DNA from 3 places in the Paenibacillus sp. FSL P4-0184 genome. Region 1 is predicted to be linked to each of the others. Evidence: predicted binding sites of a transcription regulator. Region 1 holds the regulator's gene; each other region holds the start of a gene.
What was found. Region 1 encodes Rex, which represses fermentation and respiration genes when NADH is low (regulators of the CRP and FNR family bind a similar motif). Its sites were predicted from a motif close to TTGTGAAATATTTCACAA; they were not measured.
Positions count from the first base shown of each region.

Region 2: scfA (six-cysteine ranthipeptide SCIFF) is a predicted target of Rex. The motif match lies at 1,915-1,932, and genes of this name have one in related genera.
Region 3: pflB (formate C-acetyltransferase) is a predicted target of Rex. The motif match lies at 1,458-1,475, and genes of this name have one in related genera.

Region 1 is NZ_JBBORN010000001.1:4,270,031-4,273,320, forward strand. Features, by position in the region: gene dinG (ATP-dependent DNA helicase DinG) at 1-1,108, shown strand, start outside; gene MKY52_RS18745 (redox-sensing transcriptional repressor Rex) at 1,240-1,893, shown strand; gene MKY52_RS18750 (amidohydrolase) at 1,880-3,181, shown strand.
Region 2 is NZ_JBBORN010000001.1:1,350,854-1,354,143, reverse strand. Features, by position in the region: gene MKY52_RS05745 (DUF4855 domain-containing protein) at 1-611, shown strand, start outside; gene MKY52_RS05740 (SF0329 family protein) at 912-1,481, shown strand; gene scfA (six-cysteine ranthipeptide SCIFF) at 1,958-2,107, shown strand; gene scfB (thioether cross-link-forming SCIFF peptide maturase) at 2,230-3,290, shown strand, end outside.
Region 3 is NZ_JBBORN010000001.1:3,995,927-3,999,216, reverse strand. Features, by position in the region: gene pflB (formate C-acetyltransferase) at 1-1,367, opposite strand, end outside; gene adhE (bifunctional acetaldehyde-CoA/alcohol dehydrogenase) at 1,621-3,290, opposite strand, start outside.

The DNA.
Region 1 (3,290 bases):
TGCTTTAGAGAATACTATGAATCTGACATTAAGCGAAATTATCCGTAAAGGTGATAAAATGCTTAATGAGATGCGAGATCAAGAAGGTCAATCTTCCTCAGATAGCCTAGTTACCGATATTAGCGGCTTATTTAAGGATTTAGCTTCTATACGTGAGCAAGTACGGTTTTTTATGGGATTAAATGATGAGAATGTAGTATATTGGCTGGAGGCGAATGGAAATTATCGCAGTAAATCGCTACAGTTGTATGCCGTTCCTGTTGATGTTAGTACTCAGCTTAAGGAGCTGTTTTTCGACAAGAAGAAAAGTATCGTACTAACTTCGGCGACACTCTCTGTCGATAAATCTTTCCAGTTTATGATTGATAATCTCGGACTTAATGAAGCTGCGGAAGAGGGGCGTCTGATGACATCACTCCTGCCTTCTCCCTTTAAGTATCGGGAGCAGGCGCTGTTAGTTATTCCGCGGGATTTCCCAAGTGTGAAGGGTAGTGTAGGCGATGCCCGATTTGTCGATACACTCGTACAGTCACTAGCAGAAGCAGCTATTACAACACGTGGGCGGATGCTTGTCCTGTTTACTTCTTACAAGATGCTACGCCAGGTTTACGATCCTCTGAAAGAGGCTCTAGCCTCACAAGAGATCACGGTGTTAGGTCAAGGCGTGGAGGGGGGCAGCCGTAGCAAGCTGATCCGCCGTTTTCAGGACAGTGCAGCTTCTGTACTGTTAGGAACAAGCAGCTTTTGGGAGGGTGTAGATATTCCAGGTGAAGCATTAACATGCTTGGCCATCGTGAGACTCCCATTTCAACCGCCAAACCACCCCCTAGCGGAAGCGAAGTCTGAGTTATTACAAGCCCAGAAAAAGAATCCGTTTATGAAGTTGTCTGTTCCTCAGGCGGTTATTCGCTTCAAGCAAGGATTTGGGAGGCTGGTACGGACAGCGCAAGATCGGGGTATTGTTATTGTGTATGACACAAGGGTGATCGAATCTCACTATGGGAAGTATTTCCTCTATTCGTTGCCTGGCCCGAAAATGGAGCATATGCTTACGGATCAAATGGTTCCTCGTATAGCGGAGTGGTTGGAAGACGGAGGCGTTTCTTGAAAAGAACGTCATCGATCTTATTAATCACTCTACAAGGAAGGGCGGTATAAGAATACCGCTCTTCCTTGAGACGAGGTGCAGATATTTCGATAGGATTTGAACAGAATATCACTTAAATTAGGAGGTAAATTATGAAATCGGATAAAATATCAGAAGCCGTTGTTCGCAGACTTCCTGTGTACTTGCGTTTCTTGAATGATCTCCAGAAACGTGAAATATTAACCGTTTCCTCACAAGAACTAGGACAAAAACTTGATTTGAATCCTGCTCAAATTCGTAAAGATTTAGCTTATTTTGGAGACTTTGGTAGAAAAGGTATCGGGTATGACGTAACTTATCTTATTGAAAAAATCCGTCATATTCTGAAGCTGGATCAACAATTGAATGTGGCTTTAGTAGGTGCCGGTAACCTTGGACATGCATTATCTAATTACAATGCTTATCTGAAAGATACTATGAAGATTACCGCTATATTTGACTCCTATGCACCTAAGGTAGGGCGGAAAATCAACTCTCTTACCGTTCAACCGATGGAGGAGCTTGGTCAGACGATTCGTGAGCAAGGTATTCGAATTGGGATAATTACTGTGCCTGATTCAGAAGCGCAGAATGTAGCAGATATTCTCATTGAGTCTGGCATCGAGGCGATTTTGAATTTTGCACCAGTGATTCTAAAAACACCATCGAATATCCGGGTTCATGCTGCCGATTTTACAACGGATTTGCAAAGCCTTGCTTATTATTTGAAAGACGGAAAGGAAGAAACCGGAAATGAAGAGCAGTAAAACGATTATTAAGGGCGGGCGTTTTCTTATTCCGGGAACGGATGAGCCGGTTCTGAATGGATATATGACTATTGAAGATGATTTGATCACTTACATAGGAAAAGAAGAGCCTTTAATGGAAGATGATGTGCAAGTTGTTGATGGCAGTCGTCTGCTGTTTATGCCAGGTCTGGTAAACACACATGGCCATGCGGCAATGTCATTGCTTCGTGGTTATGGAGATGATTTAGCACTTCAGGTGTGGCTTCAAGAGAAGATGTGGCCGATGGAAGCGAAATTCACTGGAGAAGATGTATACTGGGGAACCTCCTTGTCGGTACTGGAAATGCTAAAAGGTGGTACTACAACCTTCTTGGATATGTATGATCATATGGATCGAGTAGCAGAGGTAGTCGAATTATCAGGCATCCGTTCCGTATTGATGAGAGGCGTAATCGGATTATGCCCAGAGGAAGTACAAAATCACAAGCTTGCGGAAGCGATTTCTTTTGCACGAAATTGGCATGGTAAGGCTGATGGTAGAATTACGACGATGATCTCGCCACACGCCCCATATACTTGCCCACCGGACTTCTTTGTTAAGTTTGTTCAAGCGGCACATGATTTGGATTTACCGATGCATACCCATATGTCCGAGACCAAACGCGAAGTGGAGCAGAATGTGGTGGATTACGGACTTCGGCCAGTAGCGCATTTAGAGAAGCTTGGAATGTTCACACGTCCGTCTATTGTTGCACATGGCGTTCATTTGAATGATGAAGAGATCGAGATACTGGCGCGTCATGATGTAGGCGTGTCTCATAACCCAGGAAGTAATCTGAAACTTGCTAGTGGAGTGGCTCGGGTTACGGATCTTCTAAAGGCTGGTGTGAAGGTATCACTGGGTACAGATGGTGCGGCAAGCAATAATAACCTGGATATGTTTGAAGAGATGCGTCTTGCAGCCCTCATCCATAAAGGTGTAAGTGGTGATCCGACGGCTGTTCCAGCTCCGGAAGCGCTGCGTATAGCTACAGAGTATGGCGCAAAGTCTATCTTTTTAAATGATGTGGGTAGACTCGCTGTTGGCATGAAAGCGGACTTTATCGCGATTGATATAGACCAGCCGCATTTGCTACCACACACAGATCTGTTGTCTCATGCTGTATACTCTGCCAGTGCCAAGGATGTTGAGCATGTATGGGTGAATGGTAAACAGGTTGTAAAACACGGAGAATGTGTAACGCTAGATGAGGAAGCAATCCGTCGTAAGGCACAAGAATCATTTGATGGACTGCTTAAACGGTAGTCTAAGATCATAACGAATAACTGAAAGGCTGTGACTTTCTGCGATTGCAAAGTTACAGCCTTTTGTGTTTCTGATAATTAGATCATTGAATTGGATATGAAACTTTGGA
Region 2 (3,290 bases), 2.9 Mb from region 1:
GCGAATACGTGGACAATACTTGGTTCCTGGTCGATCTCGATGAAGTGAAGGAAATGGATACGGTTCGAATCGATTGGGAATATGCTCGCGCCGATAAATACAAACTTCTTGTGTCGAACGATAAGCAGAACTGGATCAATGTCATGCCAAATGACGGAATTATTACCGCGCATGATGGCAAAGAAACGATTCAGTTCAACCCGGTCAAGGCAAGATACATGAAGTTACAAGGCATAAAAAGAGCAACCGATTACGGATATTCCATCTACGAGTTTGGTGTCTATAACCTCTCGGGCGCTGTAGACGTGAAGGGCATTGAGGGCATACAAGTAAAGGTTGACGAGGAAGCGAAAAAAGTAACGATTGATGGATTGCTGATGAATGGCGTCCTTACAAATGTGAAGTTGAAGGTGCTTGATCCAAAAGGCAAGGTTCATCTTGAAGATGAGACGAAGAGTACAGTCGCGGGAAGCTTCCAATTCACATTCAAACTTACGGGTAATTTAAAGGGAACCAATGAGGCGTATCTATCGACTGGCTATATGAGCGAGCCTGTAAAAGTGACCTTTGAATACTCAAAAGAAAACCCGGGTAAAGGTCACGATAAGTAATGGAGAAATAATTCATCCAAGCAGCAATACGACCCGCTCTGAAACTTCCTGTACTGGTTATCGAATTATCTGTCCGAGTAAGACTTATAACCGAAGTAAAAACGTTTGAGGCGTAACATAACAAGCCGATTAGGTACCAGACCACGGGGTCTATACCTAATCGGTTTGTTTCTATGTACAGAGGTGATGATAAGACGGAATATCAAGATATTATTCAGGTTTTAGTGGGATTGTATTATGTATTGTATAATAGAACGACTGCCTGAGCAGGTATTTATAACATAAAACATAGGAGGATACATGTCCTGGAGCAAATTGAAGCAACAACTGGAGAGTTTTCTCTGTCCTGCGTTATACGGCAGGGTTGAATATCGCGCGAGCAGTTACCGTTATTTACCTGATAAATCAGGGGATTGTTATATTTCGGTAGATAAAAAGAACGTACTTAATATGAATGATAGAACTAGCTCAATTAGATGGTATCAGACGGAGCAGGAGATTAAGAATGATTCAGATCTTCTAATTCCTATCAACCATGAAGACATTGAAGCGGTTAGAAAAGATAGTAAGGGGATCATCCCGGAGGATCGTCTAATAGTCATTGCAAGAAGTAGAAAAATATCAGAAGTTGCAAAGGTGCTTTTGTCAGCACAGACATCATTAAGTAAATCGAACTTTATTGTTATAGCTACTAAGTATTTATCTATTTCCATAGAGGAGAGCTTAGAAAGCGACGATATCTTATTGAATATTCTAGCTTTAGTGGACAGACGAGTTGGAAAAAAGCGAATTTTAAACATGAGCGAGAAGATGAAGTTAAAGCATCCAAGTGTGCAATATTTTTATGAACTAAGGCGTAGTACATTATAAAAATAAATAACTTCATTGAATATTCAAGAAACACTCCCTACAAAAATCCCTAATTCTACGCGACTTCTTCCCACCATAACAATAGCCATGATAATGAGAGGGATGTTCGCATATGGTGCATATGGAATCGGAGAGTGTCGCTCTACTGGTAAGGAAGGATACAGTGTTATGAGATCTTTATATTTATTGGACTTTACGGACAAGTATGAGGAAAAATCGTTGTTAAAGAGATGGCATCATTGCCGTCTCTTTTTTGTTTCACTTTTTTAGTATTGCGCTGACTCTGGTTCCCGCTACCGCATCTTACGATCACAAGTACGAAGACTGCAGCGTAATTAGCGTTGATGCTTATGTTCAAGCTCTCTCTGCTCTGCTAGGTGACGGGAATCATAGACGTACTTGCGTGATGTTGCTACGATGTTCCATGGAAATTAAGTGAAAGTGATCACAAGAAATTACAGAAGGAGTTATTTATCGTGAAAAGAATCGTAACACTGAGCACCCGCAAACTGATGGATACCGCAAAACACGGCGGATGCGGCGCATGCCAGACCTCTTGCCAATCCGCTTGTAAAACTTCCTGCGGCGTTGCAAACCAGAAGTGTGAAAATGCAATGAACAGATAGGATTCGGAATTTTACCGCCCATTGCTCTGCTGATGGGCGGCTATTTTTAAGAAATGGACGCTTCCTCTAAAGGATGGCAAAGCCGTTTCTACTTGTGTGCAAAAGGAGCTTGATTAGTAAGTATGATTCATCAATATAAACTAAACGGATACAATATCGTGCTCGATACCTACAGTGGCTCGGTGCATGTTGTTGATGACCTAGCATATGAAATTATAGCGGATTATGAGAAAACTTCTGCCGAAAAAATCGTGACAACGCTGTTGGATAAATATAAAGATGATTCCAGCATTTCCGAGAGCGACATTCGAGAAACCATCGCGGATATCGAGGAACTTAAAAATGATGGACAGCTCTTTACAAAAGATGAGTATGAGAACCTCTCGCTCGATTTAAAAAAACGGAAAACTTATGTTAAGGCACTCTGCCTCAATGTTGCGCATACCTGTAATTTGTCATGCGACTATTGCTTCGCTAGCCAGGGGAAATACAACGGAGATAGGGCAATCATGAGCTATGAGGTTGGACAAAAAGCTATCGATTACCTGCTTGAAAATTCGGGTCATCATCGAAACCTGGACATCGACTTTTTCGGCGGGGAACCGCTCTTGGCTTGGAAAGTGGTTAAACAGATCGTAGCTTATGCAAGAAGCAAAGAACAAGAATACAAAAAGAAGTTCCGCTTCACCTTCACGACGAACGGGATGTTACTGAACGATGAGGTCACCGAGTTTTTAAATCAGGAAATGTACAATGTCGTATTAAGCCTGGATGGAAGAAAAGAGGTTCATGACCGACTTCGCCAAACGGTTAACGGAAAAGGCAGCTATGATCATATTGTTCCGAAGTTCAAGGAATTCGTTCGTAAGCGCGGGGACCAAGAGTACTATGTTCGAGGAACTTACACTCGTAACAATGTCGATTTCACCAACGATATATTTCATATCGCAGATCTTGGTTTTGACAAAATCTCTATGGAACCAGTCATCTGTGATCCAAAGGAACCCTATGCACTTACCGAGGAGGACCTGCCGGAGATATACAACCAGTACGAAATTCTCGCCAAGGAAATGATCGGGCGTGGTGAACAAGGCAAGGGGTTTATCTTTTATCATTACATGCTTGACCTCTCCGAAGGACCTTGTATCCAGAAGAGAATTACTGGCTGTGGTTCAGGGACGGA
Region 3 (3,290 bases), 270 kb from region 1:
TGTGCTCCGGATTTTTCGTCTTTACCACCATTAATAGCATACAGCAAAGCTTTTGCCAGGTTGGCACGAGCGCCGAAGAACTGCATTTGTTTACCGATACGCATTGGAGATACGCAGCAAGCAATAGCATAATCGTCACCCCAGTATGGACGCATTAGATCGTCATTTTCATACTGAATTGCACTAGTTTCGATGGAAACCTTAGCACAATATTTCTTGAAGCCTTCAGGCAATCTCTCGGACCACAGAACAGTTAAGTTTGGTTCCGGAGCTGGACCCAAGTTGTACAGGGTGTTCAGGAAACGGAAGCTGTTCTTGGTAACACGAGTGGTTCCATCTTCAGCCATACCACCGATGGATTCAGTTACCCAAGTAGGGTCGCCGGAGAACAGATCATTATAGTCAGGTGTACGCAAGAATTTCACGATACGCAGTTTCATTACGAAATGATCGACAATTTCTTGTACTTGTTCTTCAGTCAAAGTACCTTCTTCAATATCGCGTTCTGCATAGATGTCTAGGAAGGAAGAAACACGTCCCAGGGACATCGCCGCACCATTTTGTTCTTTAACTGCTGCCAGATATCCAAAGTATACCCATTGAGTAGCTTCCTTGAAGTTCGTCGCTGGTTTGGAAATATCCATACCGTGAGCTGCTGCCATTTCTTTCAATTCGCCCAGTGCACGAATTTGCTCAGACAGCTCTTCACGCAAACGAATTACTTCTTCTGTCATGGAATCAACTTCAAGCTCAGTTAGTTGTTGCTTTTTGTCTTTAATCAAGAAATCAATACCGTACAGAGCAATGCGGCGGTAGTCGCCGATAATACGTCCACGGCCGTAAGCATCAGGAAGACCTGTGATAACGCCGGATTTACGTACTGCTCTCATGTCTGGTGTATATGCATCAAATACGCCTTGGTTATGCGTTTTGCGAATGTTCGTGAACATGTCGACGATGTTTTGTGGAAGCTCGAAGCCATAAGCCTTCGTAGCATCGACCATCATCTTGATCCCGCCGAATGGCTGAATGGAACGTCTGAAAGGAGCGTCAGTCTGTACGCCTACGATTTGTTCCTTGTCCTTGTCAATGTAGCCTGGAGCGTGTGAAGTGATTGTGGAGACAGTATCTAGGGAAACATCCCATACGCCGCCTCTTTCTCTTTCTTCCTTGCTCAGTTGAGAAATAATCTTCCATAGTTCAGTTGTGTTACTAGTAGGACCTACGAGGAACTCTTCGTTACCTTCATAAGGCTTAATGTTACTAGCAATAAAATTGTTAACGTCAACTTTCTTGGACCATTTACCTTTTGTAAAACTTCTCCAACCGGATTTCACTTCATTTACTTCTTTTTCAATCACCGACATGCTAAATCCCTCCATCTATATTTATTATATTTGTAGAGATCGCGGGCTTGAAGGTTGATCCCGTGTCTCGTGATCCCCAAAAAGATGTGGTTGTTCCAAATTTCACAATCAACATTTCATATGTGGGACCGTTGTTTATATAAACATTCTAGTTTATTTTCTATAAAAACACTGTGACAAATATCACCTTTCGAGTGATATTTGTCACCTTTATCTAAGTCCACAACTATCCTATTCTCTATTTAACCATTTATTAATTATCAAATCTTCCGTAGAACGCATTACGGTATACATCAGCAAGCTCAGATACCAGTGGCAGCTTAGGATTGGCAGTTGTACATTGATCTTCAAACGCACGGTCAGCCAAGTAATCTACGCGGGATTCGAAGTCCTTAGGATCAAAGCCCAGTTGTTGGAACGATTCTTCGATGCCCAATTTTTTATTCATATCGCGAATAGCATTGATCAGGCTAGTTACACCTTCTTCAGTTGTGCGAGCTGGCAATCCCAGAATACGGGCAATTTCAGCATAACGCTCATCAGCTACGAAGTGCGAATATTTAGGGAACGAAGCGAACTTCGTAGGTTTTTTAGCATTGTAGCGGATAACGTGTGGCATAAGGATCGCGTTAGTACGACCATGAGCAGTGTGGTACTGTCCGCCCCATTTATGCGCCAAACTGTGGTTAATACCCAAGAATGCATTGGCAAAGGCCATACCAGCAAGTGTTGATGCGTTATGCATTTTCTCACGTGCTACTCTGTCGCCTTCCAGCGCTGATTTTTCAAGGTATTGGAATACCAGTTGGATCGCTTTAATAGCTAGACCATCAGTATAGTCACTCGCCATAACAGATACATAAGCTTCGATAGCATGTGTCAATACGTCCATACCTGTATCAGCAACTGCAGTTTTTGGCAAGCTGTATACGAACTCTGGATCAATGATAGCCACATCTGGAGTTAACTCGTAGTCAGCCAAAGGATATTTAGTGTGCTGTTCAGTTGTTTTATCGGTAATAACTGCGAAAGATGTTACTTCCGAACCTGTACCCGAAGTTGTTGGAATCGCTACAAACTTAGCTTTGTTACCAAGTTTAGGGAATTTATATACCCGTTTACGGATATCCATGAATTTTTGTTTCAGACCATTAAAGTCTGCGTCTGGATGTTCATAGAATAACCACATTCCTTTTGCAGCATCCATTGGGGAACCGCCGCCAAGTGCGATAATGCAGTCCGGTTGGAATCTGTTCATCATTGCAGTACCTTTTTCAACTGTAGTTGTCGATGGATCTGGTTCAACTTCAGAGAACACTTCGATAGCTACAGGAGTTTGACGTTGACGCAGGTAATGTTCAACTCTTTCAACATATCCAAGCTTAACCATCATTGGGTCAGTGATAATTGCGACACGTGTGATATCAGGCATTTTGGTCAGGTACTGAGTAGCGCCTTTTTCGAAATAGATCTTGTCAGGTACTTTAAACCATTGCATATTCACGGTACGACGATTCACCCTTTTCACGTTGATCAAATTGATTGCTGTAACGTTTTGCGACACGGAGTTACGACCATAAGATCCACAACCCAGAGTCAACGAAGGGATATTAGTGTTATAGATATCGCCGATCGCACCATGTGTGGAAGGCGAGTTAACGAGAATACGTCCTGTTTGCAGACGGTTAGAGAACTTCATGATTACTTCTTCGTTGTTGGAGTGGATAGCCGAGCTATGTCCCATACCACCAAATTCAACAATTTGAGCTGCGCGTTCGATACCTTGATCTGCATTTTTAACTTTGTAGCAAGCAAGAACCGGGCTTAATTTTTCAGCGGAAAGTGGATATTTAGTGCCTACACCTTCAAGTTCTGCTACCAGAATCTTTGTGCCGGCAGGGACTTGAATGCCACACATTTCAG